Linked DNA regions of Caldimonas thermodepolymerans. The protein of the gene in region 2 interacts with the protein of the main gene of each other region in a pairwise test. Links are inferred from orthologs where the notes say so. Each region holds a gene or a part of one and is shown on either strand. Other genes may lie near its edges.

Region 1 (5,425 bases), 2.2 Mb from region 2 along the record:
GCGCGCGCTGGTCAAGACGGGCCTGGCGATCAACATGATGGACCCGGGGCTGGTCGCGATCGTCGCGTCGCGCTCGGGCCTGTCGCTCAAGCACGGCATCCGCGTCGCGCAGGGCATCGGCGTGATCGACGCCGACTACCACGGCGAGATCGGCGTGATCCTGGCCAATGACGGCGAGCAGCCCTTCACCATCGAGCCGGGCGAGCGCATCGCCCAGCTGATGTTCCAGCCGGTGGTGCAGGTGGGCCTGCAGTTCGTCGACAACTTCTCCACCACCACCGCGCGCGGCGAAGGCGGCTTCGGCAGCACCGGGCGGCTCTGAGCGCGCGCGGCGCGCCTCAGCCGTGCGCCGGGCGGGGCAGCGCTGAGGGCACGCGCCTGAGCGCCAGCAGCAGGCCGGCCATGATGCAGGCCGCGCCGGCCCAGCCTGCGGGGGTGAGGCGGTCGCCGAACAGCGCGAAGGCAAACAGCGTGGCGAACAGCGGGTCGCTGGTCTCGATGATCTGCACGCTGCTGGCTGGGCCGGTGTGCACCGCGCGGGTCGTGAAGTAGAAGCCGCCGATGGTCGGCAGCAGCACCATCCCGGCGATCGCGGCCCCGGCCTGCAGGCCGGGCCAGGAGAAGCCCTCGAGCAGCACCGGCACCAGCAGGTACAGGCTGCCCAGCCCGAACAACCATGCCAGGTGCGCCAGCCCGCTGCCCATGCGCCACAGCTTGGAGACGAAGATGAACAGCGCGTAGCCGAGGCCGGCCAGCAGCGCCAGCGCGATGCCCAGCGGGCTGCCCGAGACATCCGCCTCGTGCGAAAAGATCATCCAGACGCCGCCGACGATCAGCCCGAAGGCCAGCGCGCGGAACAGCCCGATGCGTTCTCCCAGGCACAGGGCCGACAGCAGGATCGTGACCCCGCCGGCCGCATAGGTGAGGAACGACGCCAGCGGGATGCTGGCCTCCTTGAAGGCCCAGGTTTCCAGGTAGTACAGGCTGAACATGCCGAGGAAGGCCAGCACCGCCAGCCGCGGCGCCTGGTGGCGCAGCGCCACGACCTGCCGCCGCCGGCCGGGATCGACGGCGCACAGCGCGAGCACGACCAGGAAGGCGAAGAAGCACTTCAGGAACGCGATCTCGTGGTACGAGGCCCCGCCCCGGAACGCAAGGCGGTTCCACGAACCGAGCGTGCCGTTCAGGATGGCGGCGCTCAGGGCATAGAGCTCGGGGCGAGCACGCGGCGTACTCGGCATGTCGGCAACTCCGGGAAAAGGAACCGCCGCGCGGGGCGCAGCGGGCTGCGGCGGGGCGGGGGGCTGATGTCGCTGCGACCGGTGCGGGACCGGCCGCGGGTGCCGGTCAGTGCACCGAGGTGCCGGGCGGCGCGCTGTTCAGCACGGTGAAGACCGGCTGGCCGACCGAGCGGTTGGTGATCTCCTCGGGGGTGGCTTCGCGCACGTCGCGCACCTTGAGCAGCAGGCGCAGCGCGATGCCGGCCAGCGGATGGTTGCCGTCGAGCACCACGTGGCTGTCGTAGACCTCGGTGACCGTGTAGATCACGTCGTTGGGCATGCCCTGGGTGGTGGCGCCCTCGGGCACGCCGTCGAACTGCATGCCCGGCTCGATGTGTTCCGGGAAGATGCGGCGCTCCTCGAAGAACACGAGTTCGGGGCGGTAGTCGCCGAAGGCGTGTTCGGGTTCGAGGTGCAGGCGGGCTTCGAAGCCGACGGTCTGGCCTTCCAGCACTTCCTCGACCTTGGCCAGCAGGTCGTCTCCGCCGTAGAAGAACTCGACCGGCTCGGTGAGCTCGTCGATCAGGCGGCCCAGGGTGTCTTCGAGTCGCCAGGTGAGGCTGACGACGCAAGGATTCGCGATCAACATCAGGCAATCATCGCACAATGCCTTCATGGACATCGACAAGAAGCTTTCCCTGCTCGGGGGTCTGACTCCCGCGCAGTTCATGCGTCGCCACTGGCACAAGAAACCCCTGCTGATCCGCCAGGCCGTCCCGGGCCTCGAGCCGCTGGTGTCGCGCGCCGAGCTCTTCGAGCTGGCCGGGCGCGACGACGTCGAATCCCGCCTGATCGTGCACGGCGAGCGCGGCTGGACGCTGCGCCACGGGCCGTTGCCGCGCCGCGCGCTGCCACCGCTGTCGCGTCCGGGCTGGACGGTGCTGGTGCAGGGCGTGGACCTGCAGGTGGACGCGGTGCACGCGCTGATGCAGCAGTTCCGCTTCGTGCCGGACGCGAGGCTGGACGACCTGATGATCTCCTACGCCACCGACGGCGGCGGCGTCGGCCCGCACTTCGATACCTACGATGTGTTCCTGCTGCAGGTGCACGGCCGGCGGCGCTGGCGCATCGGCCGGCTGGACGACCCGCAGCTGGTGCCCGGCGTGCCACTGAAGATCCTCGCCAACTTCGAGCCCGAGGAGGAATGGGTGCTCGAGCCGGGCGACATGCTGTACCTGCCGCCGCGCTGGGCGCACGACGGCATCGCCGAGGGCGAGTGCATGACCTACTCGGTGGGCTTCCGCTCGCCGCGCCGCAGCGAGCTGGCGCGCGAGGTGCTCGTGCGCATGCTGGAAGCGCAGGAGGAGGACGAGGTGCTGTACCGGGATCCCGGCCAGCCGGCCACCGGGACGCCCGGGCTGATCCCGCCGCCGCTGCGCGACCATGCCGAGCGGGCCATTGCACGGCTGCTGGGCGACCGCACGGCGCTGGACTGCGCGCTGGGCGAGTACCTGACCGAGCCCAAGCCGCATGTCTGGTTCGACGGTGCCGCAGCGCGGGAGGCGGCGGACCTCTCCGGCGGCGTGCGCCTGGACCGGCGCACCCGCATGATGTATGACGCGCGTCACGTGTTCATCAACGGCGAGTCGTATCGTGCCGGCGGGCGCGACGCGGTGCTGATGCGCCGGCTGGCGGACCGCCGCGAGCTCGGCGCGGCCGAGGTGGCCCGCCTGAGCGACGGCGCGCGCCAGCTGCTCGAGCAGTGGGCCGATGACGGCTGGCTGCACGCCCTGGACCCCTCCTGAAGGAGCTGACCATGGACCCCACTTCCGGCACCGACGTCTACCGTCGGTTCGAGTCGCGTTCACAGTTCCAGGACGAGCTGCGTGCCGCCTTCGAGCTGGCGGCCACGCAGGGGGCCCGCGAGATCTGGTTGTGCGACGTCGACTACGCCGACTGGCCGCTGGGCGAGCGGGCGGTGGTGGACAGCCTCGCGCGCTGGGCGCACAGCCACCGGCGGCTGCGGGTGCTGGCGCTCCACTTCGACGAGATCGTGCGGCGGCATGCGCGCTGGGTGAACTGGCGCCGTGACTGGGCGCACATCGTCGAGTGCCGGTCGATCGAGAACCTGCGCCCCGAGCAGGTGCCGCGTGCGTGGCTCGCACCGGGGTTGCACGGGGTGCGGTTGCTGGATGACCGGCTGTACCGCGGGGTGGCGGAGAACCGGGCCGCGTCGATGCTCAGGGCCGCCGAGGCGCTGGACGAGCTGTGGCACCAAGGCACCGATGCGTTTCCTGTCTACACACTTGGGCTGTGAATTCTGGTTTTCCCGGGGATATAATTTTCGATTAGCGTGGAAATGGTCACGTGAAACTGAACATTTTGCGCTCGGCTGGGACTCAGTTCATCAGGGTTCTGCCGAACACCGGTGATTGGTCGAAAAAACTTACTGAGGAATAAGGAATGAACAAGTCGCTTCTGTTGACGTCCGTGATCGCTGCCGCCATGGCCCTGGCCGCCTGCGGCAAGAAGGAAGAACCGGCTCCTGCTCCGGCCGTCGAGGCCCCGGCTCCGGCTCCCGCGGAACAACCTGCCGAGCAGCCGGCCGAGCAACCGGCCGAGCAGCCCGCTGGCGAGCAGCCGGCCGAAGCCGCACAGCCCGCCGAGGAAGCCGCTTCCGACGCTGCTCCGGCCGCCGAAGAGCCCGCCTCCAACTGATCGGTTCGAGGCCACTCGTGAAAAGCCGCCTGCGGGCGGCTTTTTTGTTGCCTTTTTGTTACGAACGTTAAGCGGATTATCAGGCGCGCAGCCAGGAAAAACCGTCGAGCGGCCCGGCGACCACGATCTCGTCCGCCGCGCAATCCAGCGCCGTCGCCAGCGCCCGGGCTGCCTGCGCCGGGGTGTTGTTCTGCTCGCTCAGGTGCGCGGCCACGACGTGGCGCAGGCCGTCATGGCCGCAGGCGGCCAGGATCTGCGCGGCCGTGTCGTTGGACAGGTGCCCCAGGCGCCCGGCGATGCGCGCCTTCAGCGAGGCCGGGTAGCGCGAGGCCTGCAGCATCTGCAGGTCGTGGTTGCATTCCAGCAGCAGCGCAGTGCAGGCCTGCAGCTGCGCCAGCAGGTGCGCGGTGGCACAGCCGGCATCGGTGAGCAGCCCGAGCTTGGCGTCGCCGTCGGTGCAGGTCAGCTGCAGCGGCTCGCGCGCGTCATGCGGCACGGTGTAGGGCGTGATGGCCAGCTCGCCCAGATCGACGGGCAGGCCGTCGTGCACGAAATGCACCGGAAGGCCGGCCTCCTCGGGCGCGCCGATCGCCTGCCAGGTGCCGCGGCTGGTGTAGAGCGGCACGCGGTGGCGGCGCGTCAGGGTCAGCGCGCAGCCGACGTGGTCGCCGTGCTCGTGGGTGATGAACACGCCGGACAGCTCGGTGGCGGCCACGCCGGCGCGGGCCAGCCGGGCTTCGAGCTCGCGCAGCGAGAAGCCGCAGTCCACCAGCAGCCGGGTGGCCGGGCCGGTGCCGCTGCTGGCCTCGATCAGCGTGGCGTTGCCGGTGCTGCCGCTGCCCAGGCTGCAGAAGCGGATCATCGGCCGGCAGCGGGGGAGGTCAGCGCTTGAGGTCTTCGGCCAGCAGCTGGACGATGCGCTGCGCCACGGCTCCGGTCTCGGGCGCGCCCTGGGCGTTCTGCACCGACACGAGGGTGCGCTGCTCGCCGTCGCCGCGCACGGCGATGCGGTAGCGCGCCGGGGCGATGTCCTCGGCCTTGCCGCCGATGCCGAACCAGCGCGTCAGCAGGCCTGGTTCACGGCGGCCGTCCTCGGGCGAGGGCTGGACGTAGCGGACGAAGTACAGGCCTTGGGCGCGGTCGCGGTCCTCGACCGTGAAGCCGGCGCGGTCCAGCGACAGGCCGACGCGCCGCCAGGCGCGGTCGAAGCCGTCGTCCACCTGCACCGCAGGCTGGCCATCGGCCGAGACGACGCGGGCTCGCTCGGGTGCGGCCGGGGCCGCCGCCACGGCGGCTTCGGCGTCCTTGGTTTCCTTGGCCGCGCCCAGCTTGACCATCAGGCGGGCCAGGATCTGCGCTTCCAGTTCCGGATCGGCCGGCGCGGGTTGCCAGCGGGTCTGGTCCTGCAGCTGGTTGGTGTAGACCTCTTCCATCCGCCGGTGGCTGATGAAGATCTCGGTGCCGCCCGCGGTGCGCTCGACGCGCGT
Region 2 (6,264 bases):
CCAGGGCATGGCGGGCGACCCAGGCCTGGCCGAGCGCCAGGCCGGCATCGCCGGGACCGCTGTCGCGCGGCCACAGCACCTTCAGGCCCCGCGCCGCGAGGCCCGCCGTGACCTGTTCGCGCAGCAGCACGTTGTAGAAGCAGCCGCCCGACAGCACCGCCAGCCGCACGCCGCAGCGCGTGGCGGCATCGCCGCACCAGTCGACGAGCGCCTCGCCGAGCGTGGCGTGGAACAGCGCCGCGCCGGACTCGGCGGGCTGGCCGGCCTCGTGCGCGGCCCACAGGTGCTGCAGCAGCGGCAGCAGGTCGAGCCGGCCGGCCGCGTCGATGCGCCAGCCGCCATCGAGCGGGCGCGTCGCGCCGTGCGCCGCGAGGTGCCGCTCGGCCGCGCGCTGCAGCGCGACCGCCGCCTCGGCCTCGTCCTGCTGGCGGTCGCACAGGCCCAGCACCGCGGCAGCGGCGTCGAACCAGCGCCCGGCGCTGCTGGTCGGCGGGCAGTGCAGCCCGCGCGCGAGCAGCTGCGCGACCCCGGCCGCGGCGGCCTCGCCGACGCGCGGCGCCAGGCGCGGCACGATCTCGTCGCCGCGTCCGGCCGCATGCAGCACGGCCGCGGCCATGCGCCACGGCTCACGCGCGGCGCGGTCGCCGCCGGGCAGCGCCAGCGGACGCAGGTGGCCGAGGCGCCGCTCCCGCCCGGGCCCGACGTACAGCAGCTCGCCGCCCCAGGCCTGGCCGTCATGGCCCAGGCCCACGCCGTCCAGCGCCAGCCCGACCGCCGGCCCGTCCACGCCGTGCTCCGCGAGCGCCACGCCCACGTGCGCGTGGTGGTGCTGCACGCCGATCGCGGGCACGCCCAGGCGCGCGGCCAGCTCCAGCGCGAGGCGGGTGCTGAAGAAGTCCGGATGCAGGTCGTGCGCGACCGCGGCGACCGCCAGCCCCTGCGCGCGCGCTTCGGCCAGCAGCGCCTCGGCGGAGCGCTCCAGCGCCTCGCAGGCCTGCGGCTCGGACAGGTCGCCGTGCAGCGCCGACCAGCGCGCCCGGCGCCCGTCCCACAGGCAGGCGCGGTTCTTCAGCCAGGCGCCGACGCCGAGGCAAGCCGCCAGCGCGCTCATCGCCCCGCCGCCTGCGCCGCCTTCAGGCGCGCCAGTTCGGCCTCGGCCGCAGCCAGCCGCTCGCGCAGCGCGGCCACCTCGTCGGCGGGCGCCGCGTGGGCATGGCCGTGGTGATGGTGATGATGGTGGTGATGCGGGCGGCCGGCGGCATGGTCCAGCGCGTGCAGCAGCCAGCCGATCCAGGCGTCCATGCCCTCGCCGGTGGTAGCCGACAGCTGCAGCACCTCGATGCGCGGGTTGACGCGGCGCGCGTGCGCGATGGCCCGCTCCACGTCGAAGCGCAGGTGCGGCAGCAGGTCGGTCTTGTTGAGGATCATCAGCGAGGCCGCGGCGAACATGTCGGGGTACTTGGCCGGCTTGTCCTCGCCTTCGGTGACCGACAGCACCGCGACCTTGGCCGCCTCGCCCAGGTCCCACAGCGCGGGGCACACGAGGTTGCCGACGTTCTCGATGAACAGGATGCCGCTGCCGGCCATCGGCAACCGCCCGAAGGCGTCGCGCACCATCTCGGCGTCGAGGTGGCAGCCCTTGCCGGTGTTGACCTGGATCGCCGGCGCGCCGGTGGCGCGGATGCGCTCGGCGTCGTTCGTGGTCTGCTGGTCCCCCTCGATCACCGCGACGGAGAGCCGCGCGTCGCGCGCGCGCAAGCGCTCGATCGTCGCGCACAGCAGCGTCGTCTTGCCCGAGCCGGGGCTGGAGACCAGGTTGAGCGCCAGCACGCCCTGCTGGGCGAAGCGGTGGCGGTTCTCCCGCGCGATGCGGTCGTTCGCGCCCAGCACGTCCTGCTCGATGCGCAGCGCGCGCTCCTGGCTCATGCCGGGCACCGAGACGCGCGCCGCGCCGGTGCCGTAGTGCAGGTTGCCGTGCGCGTGGTCGTGGTGACGGGGATCGTGATGATGGTGGTGGTGATCGTGGTGGTGGTGATGGTGGTCGTGGCCCTGCCCCGCGGCATGGACGGGATCAGGGGCCGGACCGGCGCCGTTGGCGCAACCGCAGACGACACACATGCTTCACTCCTCGGCAAGGGGAGCCGCCGGCGCGCCGGCCGGCTCGGATGACGGAAGGTCCTCGACGTACATCTCCACCACGCGCAGCTCGGTGCCGGAGGTCGGCTGCAGGCGGGCGCTGCCGCAGGCGGGACAGTCGTCGAGGCGGGACCGGATCGGCACCGTGCGGCTGCAGCCCAGGCACCAGGCCTGGCCCGGCACCTCGCGCAGCTCGACCGCGGCTTGTTCGAGGCAGGTGCCCGAGGCGATCGACTCCAGCGCGAAGCGCAGCGCACGCACGTCCACCGCACTGAGCGCGCCCGCCTCGACGACGAGCCGCCGCACCCGCACCGCGCCTTCGCGGGCCACCGCGTCCTCGGCGATGCGCAGGATGCCGCCGGCCAGGCTCAGTTCATGCATGGTGGATCTCGTCGTGGATGGTGTCGCGTCGCGCAGGACCCGTGCGGGCGGCCACCTCGAACGCCACGCAGGGGTCGAAGGCGGTCGCCAGCGCGCCGGCCAGCCGCGCGATGCCGGCCTCGTCGCCGCGCAGCCGGGCCAGCGCCCGCGCGACGCCCCCTTCGGGGTGGAAGTTCCATTCGGTGGGGGCGACGACATGGTAGCCCGCCACCCGTTGCGCGGCGTCGAGCCGGACCGCGTGCAGCAGCACGCCGCGCGCCATCTCGACCGCCGCCACCGCGGCCTGCCCGCCCAGCGGCTCGGCCCAGGCGCGCAGCAGGTCCTCGCCGGCGGCCAGCCGCGCGACCTCCTCGACGCCGGCCGCGAGCCGCGCGACGACGCTCGCAGGGCGCGGGCGGCCGCTGGCGCGCTGCAGGCGCGGCGCAGCGCCGGTCTGCGCGCAGCGGCCGTCGGGCAGCACCGGGCGGACCATGAAGCCCGGCTCGTCGAGCAGGCGCGCGCCCAGGCCCGCGAGCGCACCGGGCAGCCCGAGCACGTCCTCGACGGCCGGCATCGCCGGCACCTCGGGCAGCGGCAGGCGCGCGGCCTCGCGCAGCAGCCACGCCGGCTCCTGGGGGGCGTCGGCGATCCAGGCGTCGAGCCAGCCGGGCTCGGCCTGCAGGCGACCCAGCCAGGCCTCGGGCGCCATGCCGAGCGCGTGCGCGGCGACCCAGGCCGCGGCCCGGGCCGCATGCCCGCTGTCGCCCTGCCACAGCTCGCGCAGCGCGGCCAGCGCCTGCGGTCGCGGCGGCTGCCCGGCCAGCGGCTGCGGCCAGTCCAGCCAGAGGCGGCGCAGGTGCTCGCGCAGCGTCTGCGCCTGCCAGCTGCCGGCGCTGGGCTGCGCTCGCGTCGACGCGCGCCTGGCCGGCGGCGGCTTCCAGCGCCAGCCGCGCGGCGAGTTCGTGCGCGCCGCCGCACAGCGCGTACAGGCGGGGCATCAGCGCCGGCACCTGGGCCGCGTCCAGGCCCACGCACACGCGCGCCAGCGCCAGCGCGCGGCCGTTGACGATGCCGTGCGGCGGCTCGCGACCGGGCCGCAGCCGCAGGGTGCCGTCGAGGCGGGGCGCGGTCATGCCGCCGCTCCCGGGCGCGCGCCGCCGAACAGGAAGCGCCGCCGCGCGGGCTGCTCGGGCACGGCGGCCTCGCGCGCCTGCAGCAGCCGCATCACTTCGCCGGCCACGGCGCGCGCCGCGGCCATGTCCTCGAACTCGAACATCGGCGAGAACAGCGAACAGGCCTCGAACCGCCCCATGCCGTCTTCCTGCGCGCCGATGAAACCGTAGTCCGCCTCGCCCAGGCGGTGCGTGCGCTCGCGGCCGGGTGCGGCGACGCAGGCCGGGTCGTCCGGCCGCCAGACCAGGTTCATGCACCAGGGCGTGACCAGCACGCCCAGCCAGCCGGCCTCGCCACCGTCCAGCGTGCGGTGGTGGAAGCCCACCGCCTCGACGCCGAGCCCCGGGTGGCACATCGGCAGCCCGGCCATGCGCGTGCGCGCGATGCGGCCGTAAGCCTGCACCAGCAGGCCCGACGGATCGGCAGCGGGAGCGGCGTGCGCGCTGCGGCTCATTCCAGCACCATGAACTGGTCGGCGTCGCCGTCGCACTGCGGGCAGCGCCAGTGCGGCGGCAGCTCCGCGAACGGGGTGCCGGGCGGGATCTGCCACACCGGGTCGCCCTCGGCCGGGTCATAGACCCACCAGCAGATCTTGCATTCGAGGCGCGCGTCGCGCGACAGCCTGCTGCGGTCGCCCAGGTAGCTGCCCTCGAAGCGGGGTTGGTCGGCGCAGGCCATCACGGTGCTCCGGTCAGCCAGGCCAGCACCTCGTCGAGGCGCTCGGCCGAGTCCTGCAGGTCCTCGGGCGCGGCGCGCACCGCGTCGGGCATCGCGGTGACCTCGATGGTGTCGAGGATCACCGCGTCCTGCGAGTTGTAGTAGACCACCCGCCAGCAGTGCGGCACGCGCGTGCTGGTGACGCGGCAGTTGCCGTAGCCGCGCGACAGCACCACCACGCGCCCCTGCCCCAGGCGTTCGCCGAGGAAGGCCAGGTCCTCGGGCGACAGCGGCAGCAGCGTCAGGTTGACCACGTGCGTGGGCCGCTGCGGGGTCCAGCGCGCCACCTGGTCGGACAGCTCGGTGAGGATCGACGGCGCGTTCATCACGCCCGGCGGCAGGGCCTCGGGCAGGGCCAGGGCACGCACGTCGGTCGCGTCCAGCCGCGCCTGCTCGCCGACCAGCGAGGGCACCGCGGCGACCTCGATGCGGTCCTCGACCGGCTCGCCGTCCCGGAACACCGCGATGCGCCACACGCCGGTGAACACCGACTCCTGGATGCGCACCTCGCGCCCGTCGCCGGTGTCGATGCGCGCGCTGACCTCGCCTTCGCCGAGCACCTGGTTCAGCAGCTGGCGGTCGGCCGGGCCGAGGTGGTCGAGCGACACCGGCGCGGGCGTGCCGCCCTCGAGCACCTGGTGCAGCGCGCGCTGCACCGCATGCAGGGCCTCGTGGGCGGCCGACAGGCCGGCGACCTCCTCGCGCTCGGGCAGCACCGGCGGCCGGTAGGTGGACATGCCCTTGGGCATCTCGAGGTATTGCAGCGCTTCTTCCTCCACCTGCGAGCCAGGGCCGATGGCGCGCACCGGCAGGGGGAAGGGCTTGTACCGGGGGTCGTTGAAATCCATGGTGCAGATCCGGTGGGCAGGGAATCAATGACAGCCGCCGTCGCTCGCGGCCGCGCGCACGGGAATGCCGATGCTGGGCGCGCGCGTGACCGGCGCGGCCAGCACGCGCTGCACCTCGGCGAGGAAGACGTCCCAGTCGAGCATGCCGCCGACCGTGCCGAGATAGCCGCCGTCGCGCAGGAACACCAGCGCCGGCCGGCGCGACGCGCCGTAGCGCCGGTCCACCGCCATCTCGGCCTGCGGCTCGACCACGCCGGTGCGCCAGCCCGGCCCGCCGGCGGCGCGCACGGCCTTGAGCAGCTCGGGCAGCACCACCGCCACGTCCAGGCATTCGGGGAAGCGCACCGGGTCGCCCCACAGGAAGATCACCGCCACGCCGGGCTCGGCGAGGAAGGCATCGAGCGTGGCGTCGTTCACCCAGGCGCCCCCGGGCGCGCTCGCCAGGCGCTCGATCAGCGGCGGGATTGCCAGGGCGGCGGCAGGAGGGGTCAGGCTTTGGGTCGCGGTCATGGTCATGGGTCCCGGGGCTCGCGGGTGGCAGGGGCGGCGGCGCGGGCGCCGCCGGTCAGCTGTTGCAGCAGGTCGGCGCTCATCGCCGAGGGCAGGGCGAAGGCCGCGGGCGCCTGCGCGTCGCCGCCGGCCAGGGCCTGGTCGACCAGGTCCAGCGTGGCCTCGATCTCGGCGGCGCGCGTGGCGTCCAGCCGCTCCACCGCCGAGTCGAGGAACACCAGCACCCAGTCGCCGGGCGCGACCTCGCCGACCAGCGCGGTGCGCACCTGCTGCTCGCCCTTGCGGCCGGTGCAGCGTGCCAGCCCGTCCGCGGCCTCGATCACCTGCATGGGAATGCCGATGCACATCTCAGGCCCCCTCCTGCAGGCCGCGCGGCAGGAAACGCTCGTCGCCGATGCGGCAGGCCTCGGCCTCGCTCGGGCGGCCGGCCTCGTAGCGCTCCAGCGCCAGGTGCGGCGGCGTGACGGCTTCCTCGGGCGCCAGCGGCGTGGTGCGCGGGCGCGGCGGGCAGCCCCAGGCG

Evidence for each region.
Region 1: the proteins of hypB (region 2) and IS481_RS11565 interact in binary tests that used the Escherichia coli proteins (3 or more experiments, as listed by UniProt). The link is inferred for Caldimonas thermodepolymerans from one-to-one orthologs.

The regions. Positions count from the first base shown.
Region 1 is NZ_CP064338.1:2,467,405-2,472,829, reverse strand. What follows is about bases 109-2,814. They hold IS481_RS11565 (FKBP-type peptidyl-prolyl cis-trans isomerase), read right to left. Parts: upstream 1,870-2,814; coding sequence 1,348-1,869; downstream 109-1,347. Other genes in these bases: IS481_RS11560 (cupin domain-containing protein), read left to right, coding at 1,895-2,814; IS481_RS11570 (DMT family transporter), read right to left, coding at 339-1,241; dut (dUTP diphosphatase), read left to right, coding at 109-322. Outside these bases: more of dut, read left to right, coding at 1-108; more of IS481_RS11560, read left to right, coding at 2,815-3,025; IS481_RS11555 (hypothetical protein), read left to right, coding at 3,037-3,537; IS481_RS11550 (hypothetical protein), read left to right, coding at 3,684-3,938; IS481_RS11545 (MBL fold metallo-hydrolase), read right to left, coding at 4,018-4,797; outer membrane protein assembly factor BamC, read right to left, coding at 4,820-5,425. UniProt on the Escherichia coli protein: Folding helper with both chaperone and peptidyl-prolyl cis-trans isomerase (PPIase) activities. Chaperone activity prevents aggregation of unfolded or partially folded proteins and promotes their correct folding.
Region 2 is NZ_CP064338.1:231,857-238,120, reverse strand. Bases 114-3,001 are described here. They hold hypB (hydrogenase nickel incorporation protein HypB), read right to left. Parts: upstream 2,119-3,001; coding sequence 1,108-2,118; downstream 114-1,107. Other genes in these bases: IS481_RS01160 (hypothetical protein), read right to left, coding at 2,510-3,001; IS481_RS01165 (hydrogenase maturation nickel metallochaperone HypA/HybF), read right to left, coding at 2,122-2,517; IS481_RS01175 (Kae1-like domain-containing protein), read right to left, coding at 114-1,111. In the rest of the region: more of IS481_RS01175, read right to left, coding at 1-113; more of IS481_RS01160, read right to left, coding at 3,002-3,205; [NiFe]-hydrogenase assembly chaperone HybE, read right to left, coding at 3,626-4,123; IS481_RS01150 (rubredoxin), read right to left, coding at 4,120-4,347; IS481_RS01145 (hydrogenase expression/formation protein), read right to left, coding at 4,347-5,234; IS481_RS01140 (thioredoxin domain-containing protein), read right to left, coding at 5,259-5,744; IS481_RS01135 (HypC/HybG/HupF family hydrogenase formation chaperone), read right to left, coding at 5,747-6,091; IS481_RS01130 (HyaD/HybD family hydrogenase maturation endopeptidase), read right to left, coding at 6,093-6,264. UniProt on the Escherichia coli protein: Involved in the maturation of [NiFe] hydrogenases. Required for nickel insertion into the metal center of the hydrogenase. Exhibits a low intrinsic GTPase activity, which is essential for nickel insertion.